Regions from separate parts of the Mesorhizobium robiniae genome, predicted to be linked through region 3. Evidence: predicted binding sites of a transcription regulator. Region 3 holds the regulator's gene; each other region holds the start of a gene.
What was found. The regulator PhoB, encoded in region 3, activates phosphate uptake and scavenging genes when phosphate is short. The targets are predictions, from matches to a motif close to TGTCATNNANCTGTCAT.

Region 1 (9,811 bases), on a different contig from region 3:
GATGGCCCGGCCAAGATCACCGGTGCCGCAAAATACGCCGTCGAGCAGCAGCTCGAAGGGCTGAGCCATGCCGTTCTCGTCGAGAGCACGATCGCCGCCGGCAAGGTGCGTTCGATCGACACGGCAGCGGCTGAAAGCGCACAGGGCGTGCTTCTGGTGCTGACGCCGGACAATGTGCTGCGCCTCAACACCGCGACGGACTGGCTGGGCACGCCGCCGCCAGATGCTCCCTATTGCCCGCTGGCGCGCGACATCACCTTCAGCGGCCAGCATGTCGCGGCGGTGGTTGCCGAAAGTTTCGAGCAGGCGGTCGCGGCCGCAGCACTTGTCAAAATCAGCTATGACGAGACGCCGGCCATCGTCGACCTCGATGACCCAAAGGCCGGCGACGGCATTCCGGTCGACACGATGACCAAGGAATGGGGCGACGCGCAAGCGGCTTTCGCCGCTGCTCCGGTGCGGATCTGTGCGGCTTACAACACGCCGCGCGAATACCAGGCGCCGATGGAGCCGCACGGCCTGATCGCGCACTGGCAGGGCGACCGGCTGACCGTGTGGGAGCCCAGCCAATGGCTCGACGGCATGGCGCGGACCTATGCCGAATGGTTCGGCGTGCCGTTCGACAATGTGCGGCTGGTCTCGCCCTATATCGGTGGCGGCTTCGGTTCCAAGGCGTTCGCCTACGGCTACGGAGCTGTGGCGGCGATGGCCGCCAAGATGCTCGGACGGCCGGTGAAGCTGGCGGTCACCAGGCCGCAGACCTTCACCGCCTATGGCGGACGCGCGGCGACGCGCCAGACGGTGGCGCTCGGCGCCGACGCCGAGGGACGGATCCAGTCGATCGTGCACCGCGGCGTCAACGAGACTTCGGTGGACGGCATGTGGGTCGAGCCGCTCGGTTCGGTCACCTCGATCATGTATCAAACGCCGAATTTCTCGTCGCGGCAGAATGTCGTGCGGGTCAACACCGTGGTGCCGGGCGCTTTGCGCGCGCCAGGCGAGAACCCGAGTGCCTTCGGCATCGAAAGCGCCATCGACGAGCTCGCCTATGAGGTTGGCATCGACCCGCTGGAAATCCGGCTCAGGAACTATGCCGAGCAGGATCCAGAGGCGAAAAAGCAATGGTCGACACGGCAGCTGCGCGAGGCCTTCGCGGTTGGCGCGGAAGCCTTCGGCTGGTCGAAGCGCCCACGTGAGCCGCGCTCGATGCGCGACGGCAACCAGCTGATCGGCTGGGGTGTTGCCGCCGGCACTTATCCGGTGCGGCGCGCCTATGGCGAGGCGATGGTGCGCATCCTCGCCGACGGCTCGGTCGAGGTCGAAAGCTCGAGCATCGACATGGGGCAGGGCACCTATACGATCCTGGCGCAGACCGCCGCCGAAACGTTGGGCGTGCCGGCTGAGAACGTCGTGGTGAAGCTGGGTGACTCGCGCTATGCCCGCGCCGGCGTCACCGGCGGGTCTCGGCTGGCCGGCGTGATGACCGGCGCCGTGCACAAGGCGGCGACCGCCGCGCTCGACCAACTGGTCGGGTTGGCGATCAGCGATCCAAATTCACCGTTCCATGCCCTGCAGGCCAACACGCTGGTGGTCGCCAATGGCCGCATAAAGTCGCCGCGCGGCGATGGCCCTGAGGTCTCCATCGCCGAGCTGCTCGGCAGCGTCGGACGCAGCCATATCGAGGCGATGGGCGACACTACGCCGGCCAATTGGACGGCGGAGGATCGCTACAAGAACAATACGACCATAACGATGGCGCTGCCGCATACCGAGGGCGACTATTCCCGCCACAGCTGGTGCGCGCATTTCATCGAGGTGCGCGTCGACGAGGATTTCGGCACGGTCCGCGTGTCGCGCGTGGTGTCGGCGCTGGATTCGGGCCGGCTCTACAATCCCAAGCTCGCCGAAAGCCAATGGAAGGGCGGCATCATCATGGGCATCGGCCAGGCGCTGCTCGAGGAAGGCATCGTCGACCGCCGCCATGGCCGCATCGTCAACAACAACCTGGCCGACTACCTCATCGCCACCAATGCCGACATTCCCGACATCGAGGTGATCTCGGTCGGCATCCCCGACCTGCATTCCTCGGTGCTCGGCGGCAAGGGCGTTGGCGAGCTGGGCATCGTCGGCGTTGCTCCGGCGATCGCCAACGCGGTGTTCCACGCCACTGGCAAAAGAGTTCGGGATCTGCCGATCACGCTGGAGAAGCTGATTTAGGGGCGACCGCCGATCTCCCAACAACGGGAGATCGGCGACGACGACAACCGTCAATCGCGCAACTGATTCTGCTGCGACATGTGCGAGCCGGCGCCAAGCGCTATGTCCAGTCGATTTCTCCATGATCGGCTTTGGTTGTCATCGCTTCAGGCGGCAGCCGATCGCAAAAGGCAATGACATTCAGGCAATCATATCGAGCGCTCGGGACGATCAGGCCGTCATAGTCGAGGAAATGCGCAACCTCGCCGATATCTTGCGACCTGGGATATTCAGCGTTCTTCTCTTGATAGGAAAGTTGCCCGTATCGCGAAGTATCCAAACCGAGTGCCTGCAATGCAGCCAGGTCGAGCAGTCTGAGAGCTCGTCCCAACGCCAGATCAATCTCAAAAAGATTGTACTTGACGCGTGAGGGGATCACCGGTTGCCCGCGCGTAAGGTGGAATCTCATTTCGCTTAGTGCGCCCTCCCGCCTTTCGGAGGTGTAGAGCACATCAAATGTTCCATCATCCCAACGGCCACCGGAGCTCGAGCACTGGATCGGATCGCGGCCCTGGCGCACCACGCGCCAGACCGTTCCGGAGTATTCGACCGGAGCGATCGCCTCGATGGCGTCAATGAGCTGGCTGTCACGTCGCTTCCGCCCGACGGCCAATTAAAGGAAGGCCTCGTTCTCAAGCCGATCGATGACCTTCAGGACGTCGATGCTGCGGTCATCGTGAATGAGGTCGATCGCTCTTTCCCCGTTCAATTGGGGGTGCCGGGCATAAAGCCATGTCCTTATTTCGCTTGGCTCGTAGAATTCCTGCAAACGGCCAACGATGTAATGCAGGTCCGACAGGATAAGCTCGCTTCGCGGCTGCGGCTTGATGTCTCCGGCCTTCCATCGGGAAACCGTGGCTTTCGACACCTCGGTGATGTTTGCAATATCGGTCCCCCTGAGGCCACCAAGAGTGCTCAATTCGTCGAGAAATCTTGGGACTGCCCGCAACGCCATGCTCATCTTTTCCAAGGCTCTTCTTGTGAGACTATGCGCAAATGCGTTTCACGAAAACAAAATATGAAACCTCAATGTTACTGTCAAGGCAGGGTTTTCGCTCGGGAGCGAAGCAAAGAGGCCTTGTGCCGGCGGTCATTTTTCAGCGTAGGCGATCCGTAAGCTGGCTTCGGCCACCTTCCCCGCGTCAAAGCGAGGGGAAACGATGTCGAAGCTGCACGCCAATCTTCTTCTGCTGGTCGCTGCGGCACTGTGGGGCCTCGGCAATGTTCCGCAGAAGACCATTCTGGACTATCTCGACCCGATGAGCGCGGTCGGCATGCGCTGCCTGATCGGCTGGATCCTGGTGCTGCCGCTGATCGCCACCGAAGCCCGGCGACCGCCGGGCGGTCTCTATCGCGCGAGCTTGGCAAGGGTCAGCGTGCTGTTTGCAATCGCGATCGTCCTGCAGCAGATCGGCTATCTCGGCACGTCGGTGACGAATGCCAGCTTTCTGGTCAGCACGGCGACTGTGATGACGCCCTTCGCGGCGTGGCTGCTGATCGGCGAGCGGCTGACAGCGGCTGTCGGCTTCGCCGCCGGCCTGACGCTGGTCGGCGCGCTGCTCTTGTCCGGCGGCATCGCCAGCTTCAACCAGGGCGATGTGGCGATCATGCTGTCAGCGGGCTGCTACGCGCTCTGGATGGTCGAGCTCGGTCGTCATGCGCAGACCTATGGACGCCCGTTCACCGCCATGGCGACGCAGTTCCTTGGCGCGGCGGTGATCAGCCTGCCGCTCGGCTTCTTCCACGGCAATCTGTCGCCTGCCAATGCGTTCGATGCCTGGCCGCAACTGCTTGTGCTCGGCGTATTCTCTACAGCCGTCTGCTTCGGCATCCAGACGATTGCCCAGCGTTTCACCTCGGCCAGCCACGCAGCGGTAATCGTCAGCGCCGAAAGCGTGTTCGGCGCCCTGGGCGCGGCACTTTTCCTGGGCGAGCGGACATCGTTCGTCGGCATGCTTGGGGCGACGATCATGCTCGGCGCCGCCCTTTACCTCGCCACTTCGGGGGACGGAGCGATCAGGCCGGCGCCCGAAAACGGCGCCACCGGTGCTTGAGATTGTGAGACGCGACACACCTCACTATGCCCATCGGCATGAAACGGGTGGTCTCGGCGCGCCATTTCACCCATCTCTGATGGCAGGACAAAGCCACAGGAGGCAAAGCCATGACCATTCATTCGATAGGTTCGAAGGCAGCGGTCCGATCGGCGGAGACGCGCGTCGCTGGATATGATTGGCAGGCATTGGCCGAGGAGATGAGCGGCTATGGCTGCGCGGTGATGGAAAAGCTGCTGACACCGCAAGAATGCCGGGAGATCGCCGGGTTTTATCCTGACGAAAGCCATTTCCGCAGCCATGTTCATATGGCGCGGCACGGCTTCGGCAAGGGCGAGTACCGCTATTTCCGCTATCCCTTGCCCGAGCTGATCGGCGGCTTGCGCACCGCGCTCTATCCGCGTCTTGCCGCAGTCGCCAACGAGTGGAACGAGCGCATGGGCATCGCCCAGCGCTACCCGGACGAACACGCCGCGTTCCTCGAGCAATGCCACGAGCAGGGCCAGACGCGGCCGACGCCGCTGCTGCTGCAATATGGTCCCGGCGACTTCAACTGCCTGCATCAGGATCTCTACGGCGATCTTGCCTTCCCGCTGCAGGTGGCGATCCTGCTGTCCGAACCTGGCAAGGATTTCACCGGCGGCGAGTTCGTGCTGACCGAGCAGCGCCCGCGCATGCAGAGCCGGGCCGAGGTGGTGCCGCTGCGCCAAGGCGACGCGGTCGCCTTCGCGGTCCACAATCGTCCGGTGCAAGGCAGCAAGGGTAGTTACCGGGTCAATCTCAGGCACGGCGTCAGCCGGCTTCGCTCCGGCACGCGCCACACCGTCGGCATCATCTTTCACGACGCGAAGTGAGGTCTTAGACTTCCTTCTCCCTTCTCCCCCTGTGGGAGAAGGTGGATTGGCGCGCAGCGCCAAGACGGTTGAGGGGTGTTGGACGGAGCGCCGTCGGTGCCAAGCTGGAACACCCCTCATCCGTCGCCTTCGGCGACACCTTCTCCCACAAGGGGGAGAAGGGTGCGCGCTAGGCGCAACGTTGGAGTCCAGTCCTTCGGACCCCCAATTCTTCATGGGAGTCCGAGGGACGGCGGGACAAGCGATCGCGGAAACGCGAATAAAAAAGTTTCGCCCACCAAGATCTCTGTCATCCAATCGTTAACCAAGGTTCATACGATGAGCGATGTTGTTTCTCGACCGGCGTTCATTCGCTGGACGGACGACTGTTGATATCTGCCAGGACTGAGAATTAGCCAGTTGTTTGCGCAGTATAGTTGGGGGTCGCGAGATGTTTTCAGCAGGCTTTTTGTCACTGCGGCGCAAATGGGCCAAAATAACCGGACGTGGCGCCATCGCGCTTGCCGTTGCTTTGACGATCGGCGACGCTGCACAGGCTGAACCTATTCGCGGCGCCGGATCGACGCTGGCCGCCCCGATCATCGGCAAATGGGCAGCCGCCTACGAGAGCGCCCGCGCCGATGGCGGCGACTATGTTTCGCCCGATTGGAAGGTCGACTATGAAATCGTCGGCTCGCTCGCCGGCGTCCTGCGTCTCGATCAGCCGGACATGGACTTTGCGGCGACGGATGCACCGATCAACGCCGCCGAGCTTAGGAAAACCGGCCGCCAGCAGTTCCCGATCGTGATGGGCGCCATCGCCGTCGTCGTCAATCTCGACGGCATTGGCCCGGGAAGCCTTCGCCTGACGGGGCCGCTTCTGGCCGACATCTATCTCGGCAAGATCCAGTCATGGTCCGATCCCGCGATCAAGGCGGCGAATCCGGATCTGACGCTGCCCGATCTCAGGATCAGCGTGCTTCATCGCAAGGATGGTTCCGGCTCGACCTTTGTCTTCACGGAGTATCTGTCGGCGGTCAGCGAGGAGTGGAAGGCCAAATACGGCGCCGATACGCTGATCTCGTGGCCGCTTGGCACCGATGCGGAAGGCACTCAAAACCTCATTCGAGCCGTGCACGATACGAAGGGCGCGATCGCCTATGCCGAATCCGGCCAGGCCCAGCGCGCCAGCCTTTCCTACGCATTGATCGAGAACAAATCCGGCAAATTCGTCAAGCCGGAGCCAGACGGCGTTCAGGCTGCGGCGACGTCCGTCGACTGGGCGAAAACGACCGACTTCTTCGCCTCGCTGACCGATCGGGACGGAGACGCCGCCTATCCGATCAGCACGGCGGTGTTCGCGGTCGTTCAGGTCTCGGGCCGTTCGGAACATCGCTATCGCCGGGTGCACGACCTTTTCCGGCTCGCCTTCGCGCAAGGCGCCGGCGACGCCACCGCGCTCGGCTATGTGCCGCTGCCGAAAGCGCTCGTCGACCAGGTCGAACAATACTGGGCAAGGCAAGCGCCCGTCGGAAACTGAGCGGAAGAGCCAGGCTGCCTCGCGCAGCATCTGAACTTAACGTCATATCGCGCCGTGGTAACGGCTTGTTGGGGACTGCGTCACATGGACATAGATATCTTCAAGGACATCCTCGTGCCGGTGATCGGCGGGTTGGGCATCTTCATGCTCGGCCTGGACTTCATGGCAAACGGCATCCAGGCGCTTTCGGTCAACCGGATGCGCGCCTTTCTCGCCAAGGCAGCCGGAACGCCGATCAAGGGCGTGCTGGCAGGAACACTGATCACCGGCGTCATCCAGTCGTCGACGGCGATGAGCGTCATGGTCGTCGGCCTGGTCAACGCCGGCGTCATCGCGCTTCGACCGGCGATCAGCGTGATCATGGGCGCCAATATCGGCACCACGCTTGGCAACGGGCTGATCGCCCTGCCGCTCGGTCCGCTCGGATTGATCCTGGCCGGGGTGTTCTCGCTGATCTACTGCTTCGCCAAAAGTGAAAAGGTCAAGAACATAGCGCTCGCCGGCATGGGCTTCGCGCTCATCTTCTACGGCCTCAACCTGATGACCGGCGGCCTGCGTCCGCTTCGCAACCTGCCCGAAGTCATGGCCCTGCTGCAAAGCCTCACGGCCGATTCCTATATCAACCTTCTCAAATGCGTGTTCATCGCCGCCGGCGTGACCGCCATGATCCATTCGTCCTCGGCGACGATCGGCATTGTGATGGGCCTTGGTGCCGCCGGCATTCTCGACTGGACCACGGCCGTCGCCTTCTCGCTTGGCGCGGATCTCGGCACCACGATCACCTCTTGGATGGCTTCGCTCAATCTTTCGAAGAATGCCAAACGGACTGCTTACGCGCACATCTCGTTCAACATTATCGGCGTGTGCATCACCATCCCGCTGTTCTTCGTCTCCATGCAGGTCCTGGGATGGGCCATGCAGTTCTTCGGCGGCGATCCCGCCATTCCGGTGATCGTCGACGGCAAGGAGACCTTCCCCCTGGTGCCGGTCGCGGTCGGCCTTTACTCGACCTTCTTCAACATCTTCAACACGTTGTTGCTGTTCCCGTTCATCGGCGTGTTCGAGCGGGTTCTGTCGCGTGTCGGCCACACGGATGCCGAGGACACGGAGGATTTCTCGACGCCGAAATTCCTCGACCGCAAGCTGGCCGGCGATTTTGCCAAAGCCGTTCCCGCCGTTCAGCAGGAGACGGCCCGTCATCTCGAGGCCGGCGCCATGTTCCTCGACATCGCACGCTCGGCCAAGAAGGCGCCGTCGGATCCGGGCGAGCACTATCTTGCAACCGACATTCTCAGCCGCGATATCCGCGCCTACACCGCCGAACTGATGAAGGAGGATCTGCCCTACGACCAGCTCGACCTGATCGCCAGCCTGATCGAGGAAGCCGACTTCACGGCTGCCCTGACGGAATCGATGCATCAGGTGGCACGCCGTGTCAGGCGCGAGAAGTTCAGCGGCCCAGCGCAGGCCATCGTTGACGTGGCCTTGAGCAAGCTCGATATTTCGCTGCGGGAAATCTTGCCGACCTACGGCATCTCCCACCCACAGATGCCGGCCGGCCATGTCAATCTGCCGGAGGTCGAGGAACTGCGTGCCCGCACGCTGGCGCTCGGACCGAATGCGGGCGCAGCCGAACGCGGCACGATCCTGGCCCTGCTCGGGTCGATCGAGCGCGCGGAAATCCTGATCCGCCGCATCGACGCCGAGCGCAAATCCGTCAACCGGCAGAGCGTTCTCGCCCGTGCCTCGGCACGCAAGGAAACCAGACCGCAGTCGATGGGCGATACCGGCCTCAGCCCGGTTCCGGCCGAGTAACGGTCAGGGCCGGGCGGCGGGAGCTGCCCCTTTCCCTTCTCCCGCAACATGGGAGAAGGGAGCGATGCGCCTTCGCTCAGGCCGAGGCCGCGAACAACGCCAGCTCTTCGGCCGTGAGGTGGCGGGCCTTACCTTTGGCAAGGTCGCCGAGCTGCAAGGGGCCGACCGCCACCCGCACAAGACGAAGCACTTCCACGTCATAGGCGCCGAGCAGCCGGCGGATATGGCGGTTGCGGCCCTCGTCGAGGGTGATTTCCAGCCAGGCGGTGCTGGTTCCGCTGCGCAGGATGTCGATCGACCGCGCCGTCAAATCCTCGCCATCGACCGTGGCGCCGGCACGCAGCCGCGCCAGCATGGCCTCGTCGGGCAGGGCGCCGATCTGCACGTGATAAATCTTGGCGACGTGCGAGGCGGGATCGAGCAGGCGCTGCGCGAAACGCGTGTCGTTGGTCATCAAAAGCAGGCCTTCGCTGGCCTTGTCGAGGCGGCCGACCGGCGACACGAAAGGCAGGTCGAGTTCTGCCAGGCAGTCATAGACAGTGCCGCGGTCCTGCGGGTCGTCGCGGGTGGTGACCAGGCCGCGTGGCTTGTTGATCATCAGATAGACCTTGCGCTCGGCAATGACGCGGCTGCCATCGACCTCGATGCGGTCGCGGCCGGGATCGACGCGCATCGAGCCGTTGCGCACGATTTTGCCGGCGACCCGAACGCGCCCTTCGGCGACCAGAACTTCGGCCTGCTTGCGCGAGCACAGGCCGAGTTTCGACAGCGCGCGGCAAAGGCTGACTCCGGGGGGATTTGCTCGGGGAGTGCTGGCCCCGGCATTAGGCGCGGCGCGGTGCCGGCCGGCATTCGGTCGTGGCGTCATCGTCTTGCGTGGTCGTTGCGGCAAGGGTCAGGGCTTTCCCGCCGGCCCGTCTCCAGCCTGGGCCAGCGTTTCCATCCCCTCGCTGAGGTGCTTTCGCAGGATGCGGACGGCCGCCGCGGCATCACGGTGCCGGCAGGTCGTCAACAGGTCGCGGTGCTCCTCCTGCGATTGGCTGCGATAGTTGAGGTTGGACAGGAGAACGCGAACGTAGCGGTCGGCCGCATTGTGGTGGGCTTCGATGAGGCCGAGGAGCCGGGCGTTGCCGCAGGCGCTGTAAAGGGCCAGGTGAAAGGCACGGTTCAGCGTTCCCCAGCGGCCGACATTCGGCTCGGCATCGATCTGGTTGAGCACATGGCCTGCCTCGTCGAGCTTCTCGATGCCGAGGTTCGGCACCGAGAGCCGCAGCGCCTCGCTTTCGAGCAGTGCGCGGACCGCAAAGATCTCC
Region 2 (9,811 bases), on a different contig from region 3:
CGCCCGAGACATAGACGATGCGGTGGCCCTTTGCCGCGAGTGCGGCGGCGGCCTGAGTCAACAGCGTCGACTTGCCGATGCCGGGGTCGCCGCCGACCAGCAGGGCCGAGCCGCGCACGAAGCCGCCGCCGGTGGCGCGGTCGAGTTCGCCGATGCCGGAGACGATGCGCGGCGCATCCTCGATGTCGCCGGACAAAGTCGTGAGCACCACGGCGCGGCCCTTGCGTGCGTTGCGCGTGTTGGCCGGACCCGAGCCGATGCCGCCGGACGTGCCTTCCTCGACCAGCGTATTCCACTCGCCACAAGCATCGCATTTGCCGGCCCAGCGCTGATGCACCGAACCGCAATTTTGGCAGATGAACTGGACGCGGGATTTGGCCATCAGGCTGATGCCGTTTGATGTTTGGCCGGGGTAAACGGCAGGCAGGCCGGCGAGATGAGGCGGAGTGAGACCTGTATCAAGAGGTCACTCAAACCTGTCCGGCAGATGATGCTCCTCGGCGAGGTCGGAGAAGCGGGTGAATTCGCCCTGGAAGGCAAGGCTGACAGTGCCGGTCGGCCCGTGGCGCTGCTTGGCAATGATCACTTCGGCCTTGCCTTGAACCTCGGCCATCTTGGCTTCCCAGACGAGGTGCTCTGGCGTGCCTTTCTCAGGCTCCTTGTTTTTTATGTAATATTCCTCGCGGTAGACGAACAGCACCACGTCGGCGTCCTGCTCGATCGAACCCGATTCGCGCAAGTCGGACAGCTGAGGGTGCTTGTCGTCGCGGCTTTCGACCTGACGCGAGAGCTGGGAAAGCGCGATGATCGGCACGGACAGTTCCTTGCCAAGTGCCTTCAACCCGGTGGTGATCTCGGTGATTTCCTGGACACGATTCTGCGACGCTTTGGCGGACGAGCCCTGCATGAGCTGGATGTAGTCGATGACCATTAAATCCAGCCCGCGCTGGCGCTTGAGGCGACGAGCGCGAGCCGCAAGCTGGGCAATCGATATACCGCCTGTCTGGTCGATATACAGCGGACGCTTGTGGTTCTCCTGGGTGTACGCGACAAGCTTTCCGAAATCGGCTTCGGTCAAGTCGCCACGCCTGATCTTCGACGATGGAATTTCTGTCTGCTCGGAGATGATGCGGGTGGCCAACTGCTCCGACGACATTTCGAGCGAGAAGAAGCCGACCACACCGCCATTGGCCGCCCTGACGGAGCCGTCGGCCTGCTGTGCAGGTTCATAGGCGGCAGCGATGTTATAGGCGATGTTGGTGGCCAGCGACGTCTTGCCCATGCCTGGGCGGCCGGCGATGATGATCAAATCCGATGGCTGCAAGCCGCCCATGCGGTTATCGAGATCGCGCAGGCCGGTGGCGATTCCCGACAGATGGCCGTCGCGCATATAGGCGGCACTGGCCATGTCGACGGCATTCTTCAACGCATCGGAAAAACTCTCAAAACCACCATCGTAGCGGCCGTTTTCAGCCAGTTCGAACAGGCGCCGCTCGGCGTCCTCGATCTGTTCGCCCGGCGACATGTCGACCGGCGCGTCATAAGCGATGTTGACCATGTCTTCGCCGACGGTGATCAGTGCGCGTCGCGTGGCGAGATCGTAGATGGCGCGGCCATAGTCGGCGGCGTTGACGACGGTGACCGCCTCGACGGCCAGCCGCACGACATATTGCGCAACCGTCATGTCGCCGACCTTCTCGTCCGCGGGCAGGAAGGTCTTCAGCGTGATCGGCGTCGCCACCTTGCCCATGCGAATGAGCTCGGCGGCGACCTCAAATATTTTTCTGTGCAAAGGCTCGTAGAAATGGCCTGACTTGAGGAAGTCGGAGACGCGGTAGAAGGCGTCGTTGTTGACCAGGATGGCGCCAAGCAGCGCCTGCTCGGCTTCGATGTTGTTCGGCGCCTCGCGATAGAGCGGTGTTTCCGCCACGCCGAATTTTCGCGCTGCTTCTGCCATGATGTCCCCGATTTCGATCCCGGCCTCTCGATAACAGAACGAGGAAAAGCCGGTGCTGACTTATATGCATCACTCGCGCTCAAACAGCGTTGATGCCCGCTGTTCACAGGAACGGCAAACCGTCCACAGGACAGAATTCCCGGGCTCTGATTCCATTTGACACGGCAAGGTTGCGATTCTACGCAACGCGTTGAACAAAGCAAGAACAAAATCGAAGGGGAGGAAGCTGCATCAGGAATCGACGCGAGATTAGATTGTGTCCCCCCAGTCCAGTCGCCGCGCCACCTTGAACATCTCGCCGTCGCGCTTGGTGAACAGTTTTTCGCCGGCGCGGCCGTCCTTTTCGCAAAGTTTCAGCAAAACCTTGCCGGAACCTGATTTCGGTGGGGCGATCACCCGTGCCTGCGGCGGGGCAACAGCCTGGCGGGACGCGGCGACATAGATGAATTTTTCGTCCTCCCAAGGCACCTCGGCATCCTTGGCCAGCCGGTGCAGGCGCGAACGCGCGACACGGCGCGAAAAATGGCACCAGTCTGGCGCCGCTAGCGGGCAGGGCGCCTCATGCGGGCAAGGCGCAAGCACATGCGCGCCTGCCTCGATCAGGTGCCGGCGCACTGCAAGGATGCGCTGCCATCCGGCCGGCGTGCCCGGCTCGACGACCAGCAGCGTGTCGTCGGTCAGATGCCAGAGCCGGTCGATGAGTTTTGGCAGTGACGCCGGAGCGATCTCGTCCAGCACGTAGGCGCAGGTGACCAGATCGGCCGGCTTGAGATCGGCAAGGTCGACCGTGACATCGCCGGTCAGCCAGGCAATCCTGGCCGTCATCGCCTCAGCGGCAAGAACCTCGCCGATCCGGCGCACTGCGGCGCTCGCCTCGATCAGCACCGCCTGCTCGAGGTCGGGCCAGAGATCGAGCGCGGCCCAAATCACCGTACCAGGGCCGGCGCCGACGTCGAGCAGGGTTTTCGGCGCATAATCGGGCCTTGCCTCACTGACCGCATCCAGACTGGCACGGACGGCGGCGTAGGTCGCCGGCAGCCGCGTTGCCAGATAGGCCTTGACCGCGATCTCCTCGGCCATATGCAGCCGGCCGTCGCGCAGCTCGGCGCGGTAGCGGTCCGACAGCGTTCTTGCTGCTTGTTTCAGCGCCGGCAGCGGCACTTTCTCGAGGAGGCGCTCGACGCCCTGTCGAAGCGGGATAGGCAGTTCCATGGCTCATGCCCCCCGAGGCGCGAGCAGGATGACCGACGCACCAACGATGCAGATCGCTGCACCGGCGAGGTCCCAGCGGTCGGGGCGCACGCCTTCCACCAGCCACAGCCATCCGAGCGAGGCGGCGATGTAAATGCCGCCATAAGCGGCATAGGCGCGGCCTGCCACACCGATGTCGACCAGCGCCAGCAGGAAACCGAACAGGGCGAGCGAGGCCAAGCCTGGCGCTAGCCACAGCGGAGATTTTTCCAGCCGCCACCACGCCCAGACCGAAAAGCAGCCGGCGATCTCGGCAAGGGCAGCAACGATGTAGATGAGGTAGGTCATGAAAAAGGTCTCGCGGCGACGGCGAGACCTTTTTCAGCGTGCGGGCCAGCGATGGCAAGCGGGCAATGGCGAAATCGCCGGAAGTCTATTCCGTATCCGCCACCTTGCGGCGTCGCGCGGGCTTGGCGGCAGGGGTTTTGGGGCGATGCCCCATGTCGCGCATCTCCAGCGCCTTCTCGCATTTGGCCATGTAGTCGCGCGTCATCGGCAAGGTATCGTTCTTCTTGGCAATCTGGATCTGGAAGATCACCAGGTCCTGCCAGCGGAAGGCGGCTTCAGAGGCCGCCAGGTAGAATTCCCACATGCGGCAGAAACGCTCGTCGTAAATCGCCTTGGCCTTGTCGCGATTGGCAGCGAAGCGCTCGCCCCAATGCTTAAGCGTGTCGGCATAATGCAGCCGCAGGATTTCGATGTCGGTGACGACGAGGCCCGACTTCTCGATCGCCGGCATCACCTCCGATAGCGCAGGGATGTAGCCACCCGGGAAGATATACTTGCGGATGAAGGCGCTGGTTGCCCACGGCACCCCGGAGCGGCCGATCGTGTGCAGCAGCATGACGCCGTCCGGCTTCAAGAGCGTCGCCGATTTGTCGAAGAAGGTGCGGAAGTGGTTGACGCCGACATGCTCGAACATGCCGACCGAGACGATCCGGTCGAAGCGCTCGTTGAGCTCGCGATAATCCCTCAATTCGAAATGCACGCGGTTTTCCAGACCTTGCGCATGGGCCCGGTCGGTGGCGACGCCATGCTGCTCGGTCGACAACGTCACGCCTTGCACGTCCACGTCGAAGGACTTGGCGAGATAGAGACCGAGCCCGCCCCAGCCGGAACCGATGTCGAGCACGGTTTGGCCGGCCTTCAGCCTGAGCTTGGCGGCAATGTGGCGCTTCTTGGCGGCCTGCGCCTCATCGAGCGTCATATCCGGCTGCTCGAAATAGGCGCAGGAATACTGCATGTCCTCGTCGAGGAAGAGCCTGTACAGGTCGCCCGACAGATCGTAGTGGCGCTGCACGTTGCGGCGCGCGCGCGCCGCCGTGTTGATCTGCTGCAGACGGCGGAAGGCGTGACGCAGGCCCTCGATCGCCTTCGACCAGGTGGCGTCGATGCCGCCGCTGCCCATGTTCTGGAAAGCGATGCGCATGACCCCCAGCACGCCGCCCTCGAGTATGTCGAGTTCGCCGTCCATATAGGCTTCCGGCACCGCCAGCATCGGATCGAAGGTAATGGCGCGCTCGGCATGCGCGGTCTTGATGTGCATGTGCACTGGCTCGCCGCTGCCGTCGCCGAAAATGACCGAGAAGCCCTTCGGTCCGGTTACTTTGAGATTTCCGGTGCGCACCAGCCGGTCGAGAACGCGTTTCAACAGAATATTCATGACCAATTGTCCCCTCTCGGTCAGACAAGCTGTCCTATTCTGCATCAACATATAGGGTTTCGAAAAGTTCCTGTTGGCACAAAAATGCCCGGGCGAGGCGCCCGGGCATTGGTCCAGAAATGACTGGAAGCCGACGAAATTGTTTAGGCGCCGCGCCGACGCCCTATGAGGTGCAATCAGCCGTTGTCTTCGCCGCCTTCGAACTCGGCATTGGGGTCGAAGAAATTATCCGGGCGCGCATTGTCGTTGATGTCTTCGCCATAGATGGCTTCGGCGGTGGTCAGCGTCTCGCCCTTGGCCTGGCGCTCGGCTTCATCGGCCGTGCGGGCGATGTTAAGCGTGATGGTGACCTCAACTTCCGGATGCAGCGCGATCGCCACGTTGGTGAGGCCGATGGTCTTGATCGGCTGGTTAAGCAGGATCTGATTGCGGTTGACCGAGAAGCCTTCCGCGGTCAGCAGCTCGGCGATGTCGCGGGTCGATACCGAGCCGTAGAGCTGGCCGGTTTCGCCTGCCGAACGCACGGCGATGAAGCTCTTGCCGTCGAGCTTTTCCGAAATCTGCATGGCCTCGGACTTGCGTTCGAGGTTACGGGCTTCGAGTTGGGCGCGCTGGCCTTCGAACTTCTTTTTGTTGGCTTCGTTGGCGCGTAGCGCCTTGCCCTGCGGCAGCAGGAAGTTGCGAGCGAACCCATCCTTGACCTTGACGGTATCGCCCATCTGGCCGAGGCGGGATACGCGCTCGAGAAGAATGACGTCCATGGTTTTGTTCCTTCGTTTGGGCGCCAAATCACTGGCATCGACGCCGAATTGTCTGGAACAGGTCAGGAAGCTGAGGGCGTCGCCGCCTATGTCGCTGTCCTGCCTGTCGCGGCAGTTAGAGGTCTTCACCTCAACCCGGGATTTGATGGCAACCCTGCGGCGCCCGTCGCCGTGGGAAAAACGGGCGGCGAACCGCCCGCAGAAGAGTGTTAGCGAACCACGTAGGGCAGCAGGCCGAGGAAGCGGGCGCGCTTGATCGCCTTGGCGAGTTCGCGCTGCTTCTTCTGGCTGACGGCGGTGATGCGCGACGGCACGATCTTGCCGCGCTCGGAAATGTAGCGCTGCAGAAGACGTACGTCCTTGTAGTCGATCTTGGGCGCGTTTGCACCGGAGAACGGGCAGGTCTTGCGGCGGCGGTGGAACGGGCGCCGGGTCGGGATCTGATTGATGTCGACCATTATTCTGCACTCCCTTCAACGCCTTCGCGCGGACGGCGCGGACCACGGTCTGCACCAGTGTCGCCACCGAAGCTGCGCGGCGGACGATCGCCACGGTCGCCGCGATCGCGGTCGCCGAACGAGCGCGGGCCACGGTCACGGTCGCCGAAGCCACCGCGTTCCGAGCGCTCTTCGCGCTTTTGCATCATCGCCGACGGGCCTTCCTCATGCGCATCGACCTTGATGGTGAGGAAACGCAGCACATCCTCAGACAGGCCCATCTGGCGCTCCATCTCGTTGAGCGCAGCCGGCGGGCAGGTGATGTCCATCAGCGTGTAGTATGCCTTCCGGTTCTTGTTGACCCGGTAGGTGAGGGACTTCAGTCCCCAGTTCTCGACCCGGCCGACGGACCCGCCATTCGCTGAGATGACACCCTTGTACTGTTCGACAAGCGCATCGACCTGCTGCTGCGAGAGGTCCTGCCGGGCAAGAAACACATGTTCGTAAAGAGCCATATTGTTCTCAAGCCTTTCTTCGTTTCTCTCCCGGTTCCCGGCGGCAAAAGCCTCTGCAACTTCTCTGGCCCGCCAATCCCTAGAGGGGGCGGGGAAGAAAGGAGCATGACGAGACGGTCGAGAGCGGAGACACGGGAGGCGGAAGCGCTTCTGGCTCCACACGAAGGTTTTCGAAAACCTCCGGCCCTCCGTTCAGCCCCCAGCAAGGACCGGCAGATTGCGGGCGTCTATACAGGAATTCGACCACAAGGCAAGGGCGAGTCCGAAAACCCACCGCTGCAGGACGACATGTCGCTACAGCTTCAGCTTGTATGCGGGAGCTTATTCACTGTTTCCGGGAAGAAGTCGGGCGCCGCCCGGCGCTTGCCGAACATCATATCATATTGCAGCAGACGGAAATCGCGAATGGCCGGGTCGATTTCCTTCTTGCGCGCCCAATCCGGCGTGGCCTCGCCGGCCGGCGTCAATAGCAGATTGCGGTCGACGACACGGTAATGCTCGCGCATCTGGCCGAGAAAGCCGGTGTAATAGGGGTGGCTGATCCCGGCCGTGGTCAGGATATGGTAGGGCAGGAAGGCAGGGCTTACCGCGCCCATCTCCTCGGCTGGCCCGGTGCGGTTCGACCATACGATCAGCGGCGTCTGGTGGTGCAGCAGCATTTGCTCAGGTGGTTCTTTGCGCGGCGCGACATTGTCCTTGAGAAAGCCGGTCTCGACATAGACAGGACCGAGCGGCGGCAGATGGTCGCCGAAGAAGGCGATGACCGTCGGGCGCCGGCGGTTCTTCGCCCATTCGACAAGGCGCCCGAGGCCCTTGTCGGCGTCGGCTGCACCCTCCGTAAAGCTCAGCAGCGAATCCTTCGCCCATTGGCTGGTCGGCGCCTGCACCTTGTGGGTCGGATTGTAGTAGCGATACGGCTCGTAGGGGCCGTGGTTCTGCAGGCTGACGGCGAAGAGGAAGACCGGATCGTCGGTGGCGTCAGCCTCGCGGATAATCTCGTCGGTCATCGCTGCGTCCGAGGCCAGCGGCCCGCGCTTTTCGAGGTACGGCAGGTTTTCTTCCGACTTGAAGTCGTCGAAGCCGAAATCCGCATAGACGGGTGTGCGATTCCAGAACCAGCTCGTGCCCGGATGGATGGCGCGCGTTTCATAGCCCTGGCTCTTCAGGAACGTCGCCATCGACGGCACGGGCGCGCGGACATATTGCTGGTAGGGGATGCTTCCGGCCGGCAGGAAGGCGTTGGAAAAGCCGGTCAGTGCCTCGAACTCGACATTGGCGGTCATGCCGCCGAATTCGGGCGAGAACATCGAGCCCGAGCGCAGCGCCCGCACATTGGGAATCGGATCGGGCGTGATGGCGACGCCGGGCAACTCGGTCGGATCCCAGAAGGATTCGCTCATGACGATGATGATGTCGGGCTTCTCGGCCGGTACCGATGCCGTCACGTCGGGCCTGTCGATCGCTGCGATCGACTTGTCGGAATAGCCCGCAGGCGCCGAGACATGGGCCATCGGCACGTTGAGCGCGAAGGCGAGCGCGAAGCCGTTGGAGGCGTAGTTTTCCTTCTGATCCCACATGATCGGGATGATCTGCAACCGGTCACGCGTCCACGAGAAGGTCGCGTAATCCATGATCGAGACGAAGAAGGCGAGCAGCGGCACCGTCAACGTCAGTCGGGCAAGGCGGCCCTTACGGCTGAGCGCCGGTACCCGGCGGCGCCATAGCCGCCAGCCATAGACGAGCAGCGACAGGCCGCCAATGATACCAACCGCCAAGGCGAGGGCGGTTCCCGGGCGATCGCGCACCAGGAGTGGCATCAGCGCGACGATCTGTCGGGCATAGAGGAAATCGGTCGGATAGAGCGGATCGCCCAGATAAAGCGACTTCTGGTGGCCGACAAAGGCAAGCACCAATGTCAGCGGCGCGACGATCATCAGACTCTGGTGACTGCGGCCGAGCACGGCGTCGAGACCGATCAGGATCAACGCGAAAATGATGATGGTGGTCCAGCCCGGTTTGAAAGGCTGCAGGAAGAAGGCGACGGTGCCGGCAAAGTCGCCGCGCACGATCAGTTCGATCGCAAACACCAGCACGGTGGCGGCGAGCAGGCTGACGAGGCCGTAGCGGATAACAGGCCATTTCCGGCCTGGCAGATAGCCGGTGGCCGGATCGCCTTCCAAAAACTGTGGCGCGGCTCTGCCGGCGCCTTTCCTAGTCCTTGCCAACTTACAATTCCCCCGACCATACACAAAAGCGTCACTGAGCTGTCATCGATATGTCACGAAAAGCTAGCGCCTGTGGCTAAAATAAGAAGAGCCAGCAAACGAATCGTGAGCGATTTTCATCATGAGTGATCGACAAAAAGCCTTTTGGAACAGGCACTCGGCCAGCGATGCCGAGCCGGAGCCGGCCGGGTTGGGTCGCTGGCGGACTTGACTTGCCCGCCCGCCTTGCGTCACAGGCAGGAAAAATCAGCGCTTGGGAGCCACAGATGGCCATCGCATTCACCTTTCCGGGACAGGGCAGCCAGGCGGTCGGCATGGGCAAGGATCTCGCCGACGCCTTTCCGGAATCGCGGAAGATCTTCGAAGAGGTTGACGACGCGCTTGGCGAAAACCTGTCGAAACTGATCTGGGAAGGGCCGGAAGAGACCCTGACACTGACTGCAAACGCCCAGCCGGCGCTGATGGCTGTATCGCTTGCCGCAATCCGGGCGCTGGAATCGCGCGGCTTCTCGCTGAAGGACAAAGTCGCCTATGTCGCGGGACATTCGCTCGGCGAGTATTCGGCACTTGCCGCCGCCGGTTTCGTTTCGGTCGCCGATGCCGCCCGGCTCTTGCGTATCCGCGGCAATGCCATGCAGGCGGCAGTGCCGGCCGGGGAGGGCGCCATGGCGGCGATCATCGGGCTGGAACAGGCCGATGTCGAAGCCGCCTGCGCTGAGGCGGCCAAAGGTTCAGTTTGCCAGATCGCCAACGACAATGGCGGCGGCCAGCTGGTGATCTCCGGCGCCAGAGCGGCGGTCGAACTGGCGGCGAAGTTGTGTACGGAAAAAGGCGCCAAGCGGGCGCTGATGCTGCAGGTCTCCGCGCCTTTCCATTCGGCGCTGATGACACCGGCGGCCGAAATCATGCGCGAGGCGCTGGCCGGGGTGACGAAGAACGCGCCGTTGGTGCCCGTGGTCTCCAACGTGTCGGTCACCGCGTCCAGCGATCCGGACGCAATCG
Region 3 (9,811 bases):
AGGATCTCGAAGCATCCGCCATGCCGTCGCCCCGTACTTCCCTGTCGACGCCCGGTTGCGCCGCAATCGCGCTGGCTGCGGCGGTCGTTCTGGCGGCCGCGTTCCAGTTGATCTAGAGCACCGAACCCAAAGTGGCCGGCGGCTTTTGCTTGCCTTATGCGACCTGTTCCTCCAATCAGTCGCGCGCCAGCCTGCATCGCAGGAACTTTGGCGGATGATGGCCGTTCTTATGGCGAGAGGACTGTCGCCATGGAACATATCGCTGCCCTGCTGCTGGTCATTGGCTGTTCCAATACGATGACCGAGTGCCGTGAACTGCCGGTATCGGTGAGCGTTTTCGAATCCGCTCAGGAATGCACCGCCGAACGTCCGTTTGCGTTGGAAGACGTGCAAGGTCAGGCTCCGCGCATAATTGCCAAATGCCTTTCCGTCGATCCGGCGCTGGAGGATGATTATGACCAGATCGTCTGGAATGTGCGCCCGGACGGCACCCTCGACGCTTCCGTGGAGATTTCCGACCTTGTGGTTGCCTCGAACGACGCGAGCCAGGAACAAGATTCTCTTAGCCAATAACGAAATCGAACAGGCAAAGCCCCTTTTCGCGTGGTAAGTGACGGGTGGAGCTACAAGTGAGGACAAAAGCGAGGAGTGACTCTATGCGGAAGATGATTATTGCCATGGTTGCCGTGGTCGCGGTCAGCGGCTGCAGCACCACCGAGCAGGATGTCGGCGTCGGCGCCGGTGTCGGCGCTCTGGCTGGCGGCCTGATCAACGGCGGCAAGGGTGCGCTGGTGGGCGCAGCCATCGGTGCCGGTTCCGGCCTGCTGGTGCGCAACCTGCGCAATGGCTATTGCCAATACCGCGACAACCGTGGCCGTCTCTATACGGCTCGCTGCTGATCCGTTTCGAAACGCACGAGCAATAAAAGCGGAGACCGGCTCGTCCGGTCTCCGTTGCTTATGCCTACCAAAACGGTTGCTTGGACAGCGTTTCAGCCCGACAGTGGAATCCTGATTTCCACGCTCAATCCGCCATCGTGAAAATCGCGATTGATCGTACCGCGCAATTCGCGCGTCACGTTCAAGTCGATCAGCTTGGTGCCAAAACCGGTTTTAACAGGCGCTTCGAGCTTCTTCTGGCCGAATTCGCGCCAGTTGAGAACCAGCGTCCTATCTCGCCTGCGGCCTTCGACCGACCAGTCCACCTTGAGCGGCCAGTCGCCCTTTTTAGCATTGGCCGAATTGCCGGTTTCGCCATATTTCAGCGCGTTCGTCGCCAGTTCGTGAAAGGTCAGGCCCAACGATTGCGTCGTCGTCTCGTCGAGCAGCACCTCTGGCCCCGATAATATCCCCTCGGGAAGCTCCTTGCCGAACACCTGGCCGAGCTCGATGCGCAACAGATCGCCTAAATCGGCCTTCTGCCAGCGCGAGCGCGTCAGCATGTCCTGGGAGGCCGCCATCGCTTGCAGCCGGGCCGAAAAAGACGACGAAAACTCCTGAACGTCGGTGGCGTGCGACGCCGTCTGGCGCGCGATCGCCAGCACCCGCGTGATCGAGTTCTTGATGCGGTGCTTCATCTCCTGCAGCATCAGATCTTTTTCGAGCAGGCTTTTTTCCGTCGTTTCATGAAGCAGCGAGACCGCGTCATAGGCCCGCTCCTGATAGCGTGCCACCAGCGCGATCGTCCCCGCGAGCAGCAGCCCGAACAGGCCGAGCATCACCGGAATGGCGCGGGAGGACGGCTGCGAGAAGGCGCTTGTCGGCCTGAACAGGACAGTCCACGGACGCCCGGCGATGGTGACCTTACGGGAAACCAGCAGGCTGTCGCCGAAGGTCGACACCGGCGGCGTTTCCGACTGGAACAAAAGACGGTCGGCATCCACCTTGCCGTCATAGATTTCGATGTTGACCGGCAGCAACGGCGTCCGGCTGAGCGCTGTCTGGAACAGATCGCGGGCGCGGAAGGCTGCATAAAGAAAGCCTGATGTCGAGGATCTGGATGCATCGATGCCGTCCGGCGCGGTTTCGACGTTGAGTCGCACGAAAACCAGGAAACCGGTGAAGGTCTGCGCAGCACCTGTTTCCTGGCCTAACTGCACCCGCCCGCTGGCGTGCTGCTGGTCGTCGGCCATCGCCCTTTCGATCGCCTCGCGCCGCACCGGTTCGGTGAACATGTCATAGCCGATGCTGGATTGATTAGAAGGGTCCAGCGGCTCGAACATCACAATGGGCGTGCGCCATGGCAGCGTCGTCGTAGCCGGATAGATGGGATGGCTGGCGCCATAGTCTTGCAGGATGGCACGCTCGACCGCTGCCTCGTCGCCGGCTCTCGCCAACCGGAGAAAGCCGATGCCGCGCAGGCCGGCGAAATTGTCGTCAATATCGAGCGCGTCGAAGAACGCCTTGAATTCGCTTCGCGAAATGCCGCCATTGCGAGCGTTGAACAGCGCCTGGGTCGATCGCAGCAGCGACAGATGCAGGTCGATGCGGCTATCGATCCGGTTGAGCGCGTCGTCCGCCGTCGCTTCGAACTTGATGCGCGCAGCTTCCTGCGTCGCGAAATAAGCGAATCCCGCCATCGTCAGGCTGGCCAGCGCGACGGCAATGAAAGCGACGGTCGGAAAGAACTTCTTCAATTGCTGATGCGGCCCATGCGGTTCCCCATCTTTATGCGCATGTCGTTACGCCAACACAATGGCGAGGCCAAGCCATCATGGCGGCTGGCATACTACACGACTGGTGCTTAGCCGGCTTTATTTCCGGAGCTTAGGCGGCGATCTTGAGCGCCCCCCGGCCCCGGAATGGCACCGGGCGGGCACTTACCCAGGATGATCATGCCCAGCACCTCGTCCTGGGTCACATCGCTCGTCCGCGCCGTGCCAACCACCTGACCGTTCTTCATCACGCAGACACGGTCGGCAAGCTCGAAGACATCGTGGATGTCGTGGCTGATCAGGAAGATGCCGATGCCGTCGGCCTTGAGCTGCATGACCAGTTCGCCGACCTGTGCCGTTTCCTGCGGCCCCAATGCCGCAGTCGGCTCATCCATGATCAGGATGCGGGCGTTGAACAGGATTGCGCGCGCGATCGCCACCGACTGCCGCTGGCCTCCGGAAAGCTTGACCACCGGTTCCTTGAAGCGCTGGAAGCGGGGATTGAGCCTGCCCATCACCTTGCGCGCCTCGGCCTCCATGGCACCATCGTCGAGCGTGCCCCAGCCGGTCATCAGTTCGCGGCCGAGGAAAAGGTTGGCGGCGGCGTCGACATTGTCGGCGAGCGCCAGCGTCTGATAAATCGTCTCGATGCCGTATTTCTTGGCGTCGCGCGGGTTGGAGATCGAAGCCTCCTCACCATTGACGAAGATCTGGCCCGAATCGCGCTTATAGGCGCCGGACAGGATCTTGATCAGCGTCGACTTGCCGGCGCCGTTGTGGCCGAGCAGTGCCACCACCTCGCCCGGGAAGAGGTCGATCGACGCATCGTCGACGGCGCGAATGCCGCCGAAGGCAATCGAAATGTTGCGCATATCGATCAGTGGCGTGGGAGCAGTCGTGTCAGCCATAATCGCCTTTCCTTAAACGCGCTTGCGGTAGACGGTGTCGAGCCAGACCGCGATCACCAGGACGGCACCGACGACGACGCTCTGAAGCGGTGAATCGATGCCGAGCAGCACCATGCCGGACTGCAGCGACTGCATCAGAAGCGCGCCCAGCATGGCGCCGAGCACTGTGCCGGAGCCGCCGGCCAGCGATGTACCGCCGATGACGGCTGCGGCGATGACCAGCAACTCGTCCAGCGTACCCAGCGCATTGGTCGACGCATTGAGGCGGGCCGATGCAATCGCCGCGCTGATTGCGGCCAGCACGCCCATGATCATGAACACCTTCATCGTCACCCAGCGCGTGTTGATGCCGGCGAGCTCCGCCGCTTCCGGATTGCCGCCGATGGCAAAGACATAGCGGCCAAAACGCGTACGCTTGGTAATGAATGTCATGACGATGCCGACTGCGACCGCGATCAGCACCGGTATGGCGATGCCATGGGCGATGAACAGTCCGCCTTCGGGGACGGTGATGCCGCTCCGCTGGGCGTATTGGCGAACGATGCCGACCGGCCAGGGATAGGAATTGGCGATCCAGACGGCGCCGAGGATGGCGGCGCAGGCGACAACACCAAGCAAGCTCTCCGCCCAGACGGGGCGCAGCGGAAATTTGAACCGCTTGCGTTGCGACCGGCCGTTGAGCAGCATGAAGGCGACGGCCATACAGGCCAGAATGCCGACGATCCAGCTTGCGGTTGCGCCGATCGAGCCACGCGGCCCGCCCCCCATGAGCTGGAAGGTGGCGTCGAGCGGCGCGACGGTGCGCCCGCTGGTCATCAGCCACGCCATGCCGCGCCAGATCAGCAAGCCGCCCAGCGTCACAATGAAAGCCGGAACCTCGAGATAGGCGATGATGAAGCCCTGGAGCGCGCCGATCATAAGGCCGAGCACCACGCCGGCAGCCAGTGCGATGATCCATATCCAGGGATTTCCAACCTGAAATCCCAAGACGCGGATGAGGAATTCGGCCTGGGCGACGCCCATCACCATGCCGATCACGCCTTCGACGGAGCCGACCGAGAGATCGATGTTGCGCATCACGATGACAAGAACCATGCCGGTCGCCATGATCGCGACCGACGAGGTCTGCACCGATAAGTTCCAGAGGTTGCGCGGCGTGAGGAAAAGTCCGCCCGATAGGATGTGAATTCCAACCCAGATGACCAGCAGCGCGCCGACCATGCCGAGCATGCGTATATCGAGTTCGGTTGCCTTGAGGAACCGCCCGACTGCGCTGAGCTCGGATTCACGCGCCCGGTCTTCGGCCGTGTTGGCCACCGGTGAGTTGGATGCCGTGTCGGTCATGATGTCCTCCGACCGGGTTGCCGTCTGGCGCGGATGCCGGAACAGGATGCTATTTGCTTTCCACGGTCATTTAAAGCGGAAGTCATTTGAAGCGGAAAGCCTCTCGAAAAACGCCGCGGCCTGACAGCCGCGGCGTTCGTTTCCTTGCGAAGTTGTCCAGATCAGTTGCAGGCCGCAACGCTGCCCGCGGCGACGCCCGCACAGACTTCGTCCTTCTTGATCCAGCCGGCGTCGATGACGACGTTGAGATTGTCCTTGGTGATGGCAATTGGTGTCAGGAACAGCGACTTGACGGCATTGCCGCCCGGCGTGGTGAAGTCCTTGACGCCCGCAATGTCGGTCATCTGCTTGCCGTCTGCCAACTGCGAGGCGATCTCGGCAGCGTTCTTGCCGAGCTCGCGCGCGTCCTTCCACACCGATACGGTCTGTGTGCCGAGCGCGATGCGGTTCAGCGCCGCATGATCGCCGTCCTGACCCGATACCGGGACGGATCCGGCCAGGCCTTGGGCCGTCAGTGCCGCGACGACGCCGCCGGCGGTGCCGTCATTGGCGGCAACCACCGCGTCGACCTTGTTGTCGTTGGCGGTCAGAAACTGTTCCATGTTCTTCTGGGCATTGGCGGGAAGCCAGCCGTCCGTGTAGGCCTCGCCGACATTTTTGATCTTGCCGCTGTCGATGGCATCCTTGAGCACTTCCATGGAGCCGGCGAACAGGAAATCGGCATTCGGATCAGCGCCGGAGCCCTTGATGAAGACGTAGTTGCCCTCCGGTTTCACCTTGAACACTTCGCGGGCCTGCATGCGGCCGACTTCCTGGTTGTCGAAAGTCAGGTAGAACACGTCCTTGTTCTCGATCAGCCGGTCATAGCCGACGACCGGAATGCCTTCGTCCAGCGCCTTCTGCACCGCCGGCCCGATGGCCGAGGCATCCTGCGCCAGGATGATCAGCGCATTGGCGCCCTGCGAGATCAGGCTTTCGACATCGGTCAGCTGCTTGCCGGGATTGGACTGCGCATCGGCGGAAATATACTTGTCGCCGGCGGCCTCGATCGCCGCCTTCATGGCGGCTTCGTCGGTCTTCCAACGCTCTTCCTGGAAATTCGACCACGAAACGCCAATGACCTTGTCCTTGGCCTGTGCGACCGATGCGAGCGTCAGCGACATGGCGACCCCCGCCAGAATGGCGGCTGTGAATCTTTTCATGATATTCCTCCCTGCACCGCGTGCGGCGCGACCAGACTGACCCGAGGGCCGGCATAAAGGCTCCTATTTTTTCGAGCCTCGAAAAAACACTGATCCAACGCCGAAGCGCTGTCAACATCAATTCTGATGGATTTTGATGGCTTTCCGGCTTTTTTTCGAGCCTCGGAATAAACCGTGACAGCGGCTTCTGCTTCTGCCACTATTTGTCCGACATTATCGACGGCTTCCGATTTATGAGTCGCCGCGGTGACAGGGAGGAAGCAGCAGAATGTCGGTTGGAATCCGTCATGACGATTTGCGCCGCCGCAACCGGGCGATGGTGATTTCGGCCGTACGCCGGGCCGGCCAACCATCGCGGACCGAGATCGCGGCAACCACCGGCCTCAGCCATTCGACCATATCGGCGATCTGTTCAGACCTGATCCAGGAAAGCATCCTGACCGAGAGCAGAGCGAGCGAGGCCGTTTCGCTGAAACGCGGCCGGCCGCAGGTCGGCCTCGGCCTCAATCCGGAAGCGGCAGCGGTGTTGGCCGTCGTGTTGTCGCTGAATTTCCTGTCGGTCGCCGTCATCGATTATGCCGGACAAGTGGTCGCCGAGGAACAGCGCCGGCTGGACACGCTGACCATGTCGCGCGACGAGCTGATCGGCGAATGTGTCGCCATCGTCCGGCGACGGCTCGAAGATCCCGACCTCGACGTCCAAAGCGTCGCCCGCATCGCACTGGCGATCCAGGGCATTACCGATTCGCATGCGCGCGCCATGTTGTGGTCGCCGATCACGCCGCAAACGAACATCGCTTTCGCCGACATTCTTGAACGCGAATTCGGCATCCCGGCCATCATGGAGAACGACTGCAACATGATGGCCGTGGCGCTGCGCTGGCGCGACCCGGATCGCTACCGCAACGATTTCATCGCCATCCTGCTCTCACACGGCATCGGTATGGGGCTGGTGCTGAAGGGCGAACTGTTCACCGGCACCCATTCTTCAGGCGGCGAATTCGGGCACATGATCCATCGGCCGGGCGGCGCGCTTTGCCGGTGCGGACGGCGCGGCTGCGTCGAAGCCTATGCCGGTAACTACGCCATCTGGCGCAATGCAAGGCAACTGAGCGAGAATGCCGAACCGGTCGCCGATGTCAGCGATGCCGACATGCGGGCACTGGCGGCCCGGGCGCGCGAGACGGACGGACCGGAGCGCGAAGCCTACCGTAAGGCCGGCGAAGCGCTCGGCTTCGGGCTAGGCAGCCTGTTTGCGCTGATCGATCCGGCGCCGGTCGCCATGGTCGGCGTCAGTGCTGCCGCCTTCGACCTGATCGAGCCGGCCCTGCGCGAGGCCATCGCCCAGACCGCCGGCGGCCAGCATTCGGGTTCCATTTCCTTCGACACCGAGCCGAACGAATTGCCGCTGATCCGCGAAGGCTGCGCCATGCAGGCGCTGAATTTCGTCGACCAGGAGATTTTCGCGCCGGGCGCGCAAGGAAAGTCCGGCACGATCAGGAAGGACGTAGCCTGAGTTCGAAAGGCAAGGAAAAAAGGCGGATTGCGGCTTGGGATGTGTCGAGTTTCAGGTCAGGCCGCGCCGGAGTCGAAGACGGGCGCGAAACAACCAAACCGGTGGCTTCCGAGAACCAGAACGGAGCGTAACGTTTAAGTACGTGCCGGAAGCGCAGGAAATCGCCATTCGCGGGCCGGCATCACCTGGAGTATCAGCCTAGTCTTCCCTGATCGCATAGCCCGCGCCGCGGATGGTGCGGATGACATCGGGCATGCGACCATTGTTGACCGCCTTGCGCAACCGCCCGACATGGACGTCCACCGTGCGCTCGTCGATGTAGATCGTCTCGCCCCAAACATTGTCGAGCAATTGGCTGCGCGAGAAGACCCGACCGGGGTGCCGCATCATGAATTCGAGCAGCCGGAATTCGGTCGGCCCGAGCCGGATCTCGCTCTTCTTGCGGTAGACCCTGTGCGATTCGCGATCGAGCATGATGTCGCCGACCTTCAGCACGCTGGACAGCACTTCCGGCTTGGCGCGGCGCAGCAGCGCCTTGACCCGGGCCATGAATTCCGGTGTCGAGAACGGCTTGACCAGATAGTCGTCGGCCCCGGTCGAGAGCCCGCGCACCCGGTCGCTCTCCTCGCCGCGCGCGGTCAGCATGATGATCGGCAACCGCTCGGTTTCGGGACGCACCCGAAGACGCCGGCAAAGCTCGATGCCGGAAACCGCCGGCACCATCCAGTCGAGCACCAGAAGATCGGGTACGTTTTCCTGCAGCCGGATTTCGGCCTCGTCGCCGCGTGTCACCACCTCGACCTGATAGCCTTCGGATTCCAGATTGTAGCGGAGGAGGACGCCCAGCGGCTCTTCATCCTCCACCACCATGATGCGCGGCGCGATCATCGATCGGTCACCCCCGTCATGTCGCCGGCGCCGTCGTCGTTTCGTCGAGCTTCGGGCGATCCGCCGGCAACTGCTGCCCGGTCACGACATAGTAGGCGTTTTCGGCGATGTTGGTTACATGATCGCCAATACGCTCGAGATTCTTGGCGCAGAACAGAAGATGCGTGCAGGCGGTGATGTTGCGAGGATCCTCCATCATGTAGGTCAGGAGCTCGCGAAAAACCGCCGTGTATTTGACATCGACCTTCTCGTCGGCTGCGCGCAGTTCCTTCAACGCGTTGGCGTTTCGCGACACGTAGTGCTCGACCACGCCGCGGAGCTGTTCGAGAACGAGATCCGCCATTGCGTCGATACCGTGCGAGAGATTACGCGGCGTGGCGCTCTGTCCGACTGCGCTGACCCGCTTGGCTATGTTCTTGGCCAGGTCGCCGATGCGCTCCAGATCGCCGGCCATGCGGATTGCGCCAACCACGGCGCGCAGGTCTTGTGCCATCGGCTGCCGCTTGGCGATCAGTGTGATCGCGCTGTCGTCGAGTTCGCGCTGCCGGGCATCCATGATGGCATCGTCCGAAACGACGCGCTGCGCCATCGCATTGTCTGACGCGAGCAATGCGCGGATCGACGCAGCTACCATCGCGGCGGCAAGCTCGTCCATGTCACGGATCAGCCTGTCGATGTGTTCCAATTCCTCGTCGAAGGAGGCGACGGTATGTTCACCCATGATGCTGTCCTCGTGTTCGAATTCGCCGCCGGACCGCTCAGCCGAACCGGCCGGTGATGTAGTCCTGGGTGCGCTTGTCGTCGGGGTTGGTGAACATCTTGTCGGTCGCGCCCTCCTCGACCAGATAGCCGAGATGGAACATCGCCGTTCGCTGCGACACGCGCGCTGCCTGCTGCATCGAATGGGTAACGATGACGATCGTGTAGTTCTGACGCAGCTCGTCGATCAGCTCCTCGACGCGGGCGGTGGCGATCGGATCGAGCGCTGAGCAGGGCTCGTCCATCAGGATCACTTCCGGCGACACCGCGATGGCGCGCGCGATGCACAGGCGCTGCTGCTGTCCGCCGGAAAGGCCGGTGCCCGACTCGAGCAAGCGATCCTTGACCTCGTTGAACAGGCCGGCCTTCTTCAGGCTCGATTCGACGATGCCGTCCAACTCCGCCTTGCTCCTGGCCAGACCGTGAATGCGCGGACCGTAGGCGACGTTTTCGTAGATCGACTTCGGAAACGGGTTCGGCTTCTGGAACACCATGCCGACGCGAGCTCGCAGCTCGACGACATCGATTTTCGGGTCGTAGA

Region 1: pstS (phosphate ABC transporter substrate-binding protein PstS) is a predicted target of PhoB. The motif match lies at 5,452-5,468, and genes of this name have one in related genera.
Region 2: ABID19_RS31445 (LTA synthase family protein) is a predicted target of PhoB. The motif match lies at 8,839-8,855, and genes of this name have one in related genera.

What each region holds. Positions count from the first base shown of each region.
Region 1 is NZ_JBEPMC010000001.1:512,829-522,639, forward strand. Features, by position in the region: gene ABID19_RS02430 (xanthine dehydrogenase family protein molybdopterin-binding subunit) at 1-2,217, shown strand, start outside; gene ABID19_RS02435 (RES family NAD+ phosphorylase) at 2,318-2,869, opposite strand; gene ABID19_RS02440 (hypothetical protein) at 2,870-3,211, opposite strand; gene ABID19_RS02445 (DMT family transporter) at 3,417-4,310, shown strand; gene ABID19_RS02450 (2OG-Fe(II) oxygenase) at 4,421-5,164, shown strand; gene pstS (phosphate ABC transporter substrate-binding protein PstS) at 5,595-6,683, shown strand; gene ABID19_RS02460 (Na/Pi cotransporter family protein) at 6,768-8,498, shown strand; gene ABID19_RS02465 (pseudouridine synthase) at 8,575-9,366, opposite strand; gene ABID19_RS02470 (GntR family transcriptional regulator) at 9,394-9,811, opposite strand, start outside.
Region 2 is NZ_JBEPMC010000017.1:39,197-49,007, reverse strand. Features, by position in the region: gene radA (DNA repair protein RadA) at 1-382, opposite strand, end outside; gene ABID19_RS31480 (replicative DNA helicase) at 467-1,957, opposite strand; gene ABID19_RS31475 (small ribosomal subunit Rsm22 family protein) at 2,207-3,169, opposite strand; gene ABID19_RS31470 (YnfA family protein) at 3,173-3,496, opposite strand; gene ABID19_RS31465 (cyclopropane-fatty-acyl-phospholipid synthase family protein) at 3,582-4,871, opposite strand; gene rplI (50S ribosomal protein L9) at 5,048-5,632, opposite strand; gene rpsR (30S ribosomal protein S18) at 5,842-6,090, opposite strand; gene rpsF (30S ribosomal protein S6) at 6,090-6,584, opposite strand; gene ABID19_RS31445 (LTA synthase family protein) at 6,887-8,809, opposite strand; gene fabD (ACP S-malonyltransferase) at 9,076-9,811, shown strand, end outside.
Region 3 is NZ_JBEPMC010000007.1:298,394-308,204, reverse strand. Features, by position in the region: gene ABID19_RS21105 (hypothetical protein) at 1-116, shown strand, start outside; gene ABID19_RS21100 (hypothetical protein) at 250-573, shown strand; gene ABID19_RS21095 (YMGG-like glycine zipper-containing protein) at 657-899, shown strand; gene ABID19_RS21090 (CHASE domain-containing protein) at 992-2,635, opposite strand; partial or broken gene ABID19_RS21085 (ATP-binding cassette domain-containing protein) at 2,766-3,561, opposite strand; gene ABID19_RS21080 (sugar ABC transporter permease) at 3,574-4,905, opposite strand; gene xylF (D-xylose ABC transporter substrate-binding protein) at 5,067-6,107, opposite strand; gene ABID19_RS21070 (ROK family protein) at 6,376-7,623, shown strand; gene phoB (phosphate regulon transcriptional regulator PhoB) at 7,822-8,511, opposite strand; gene phoU (phosphate signaling complex protein PhoU) at 8,528-9,232, opposite strand; gene pstB (phosphate ABC transporter ATP-binding protein PstB) at 9,270-9,811, opposite strand, start outside.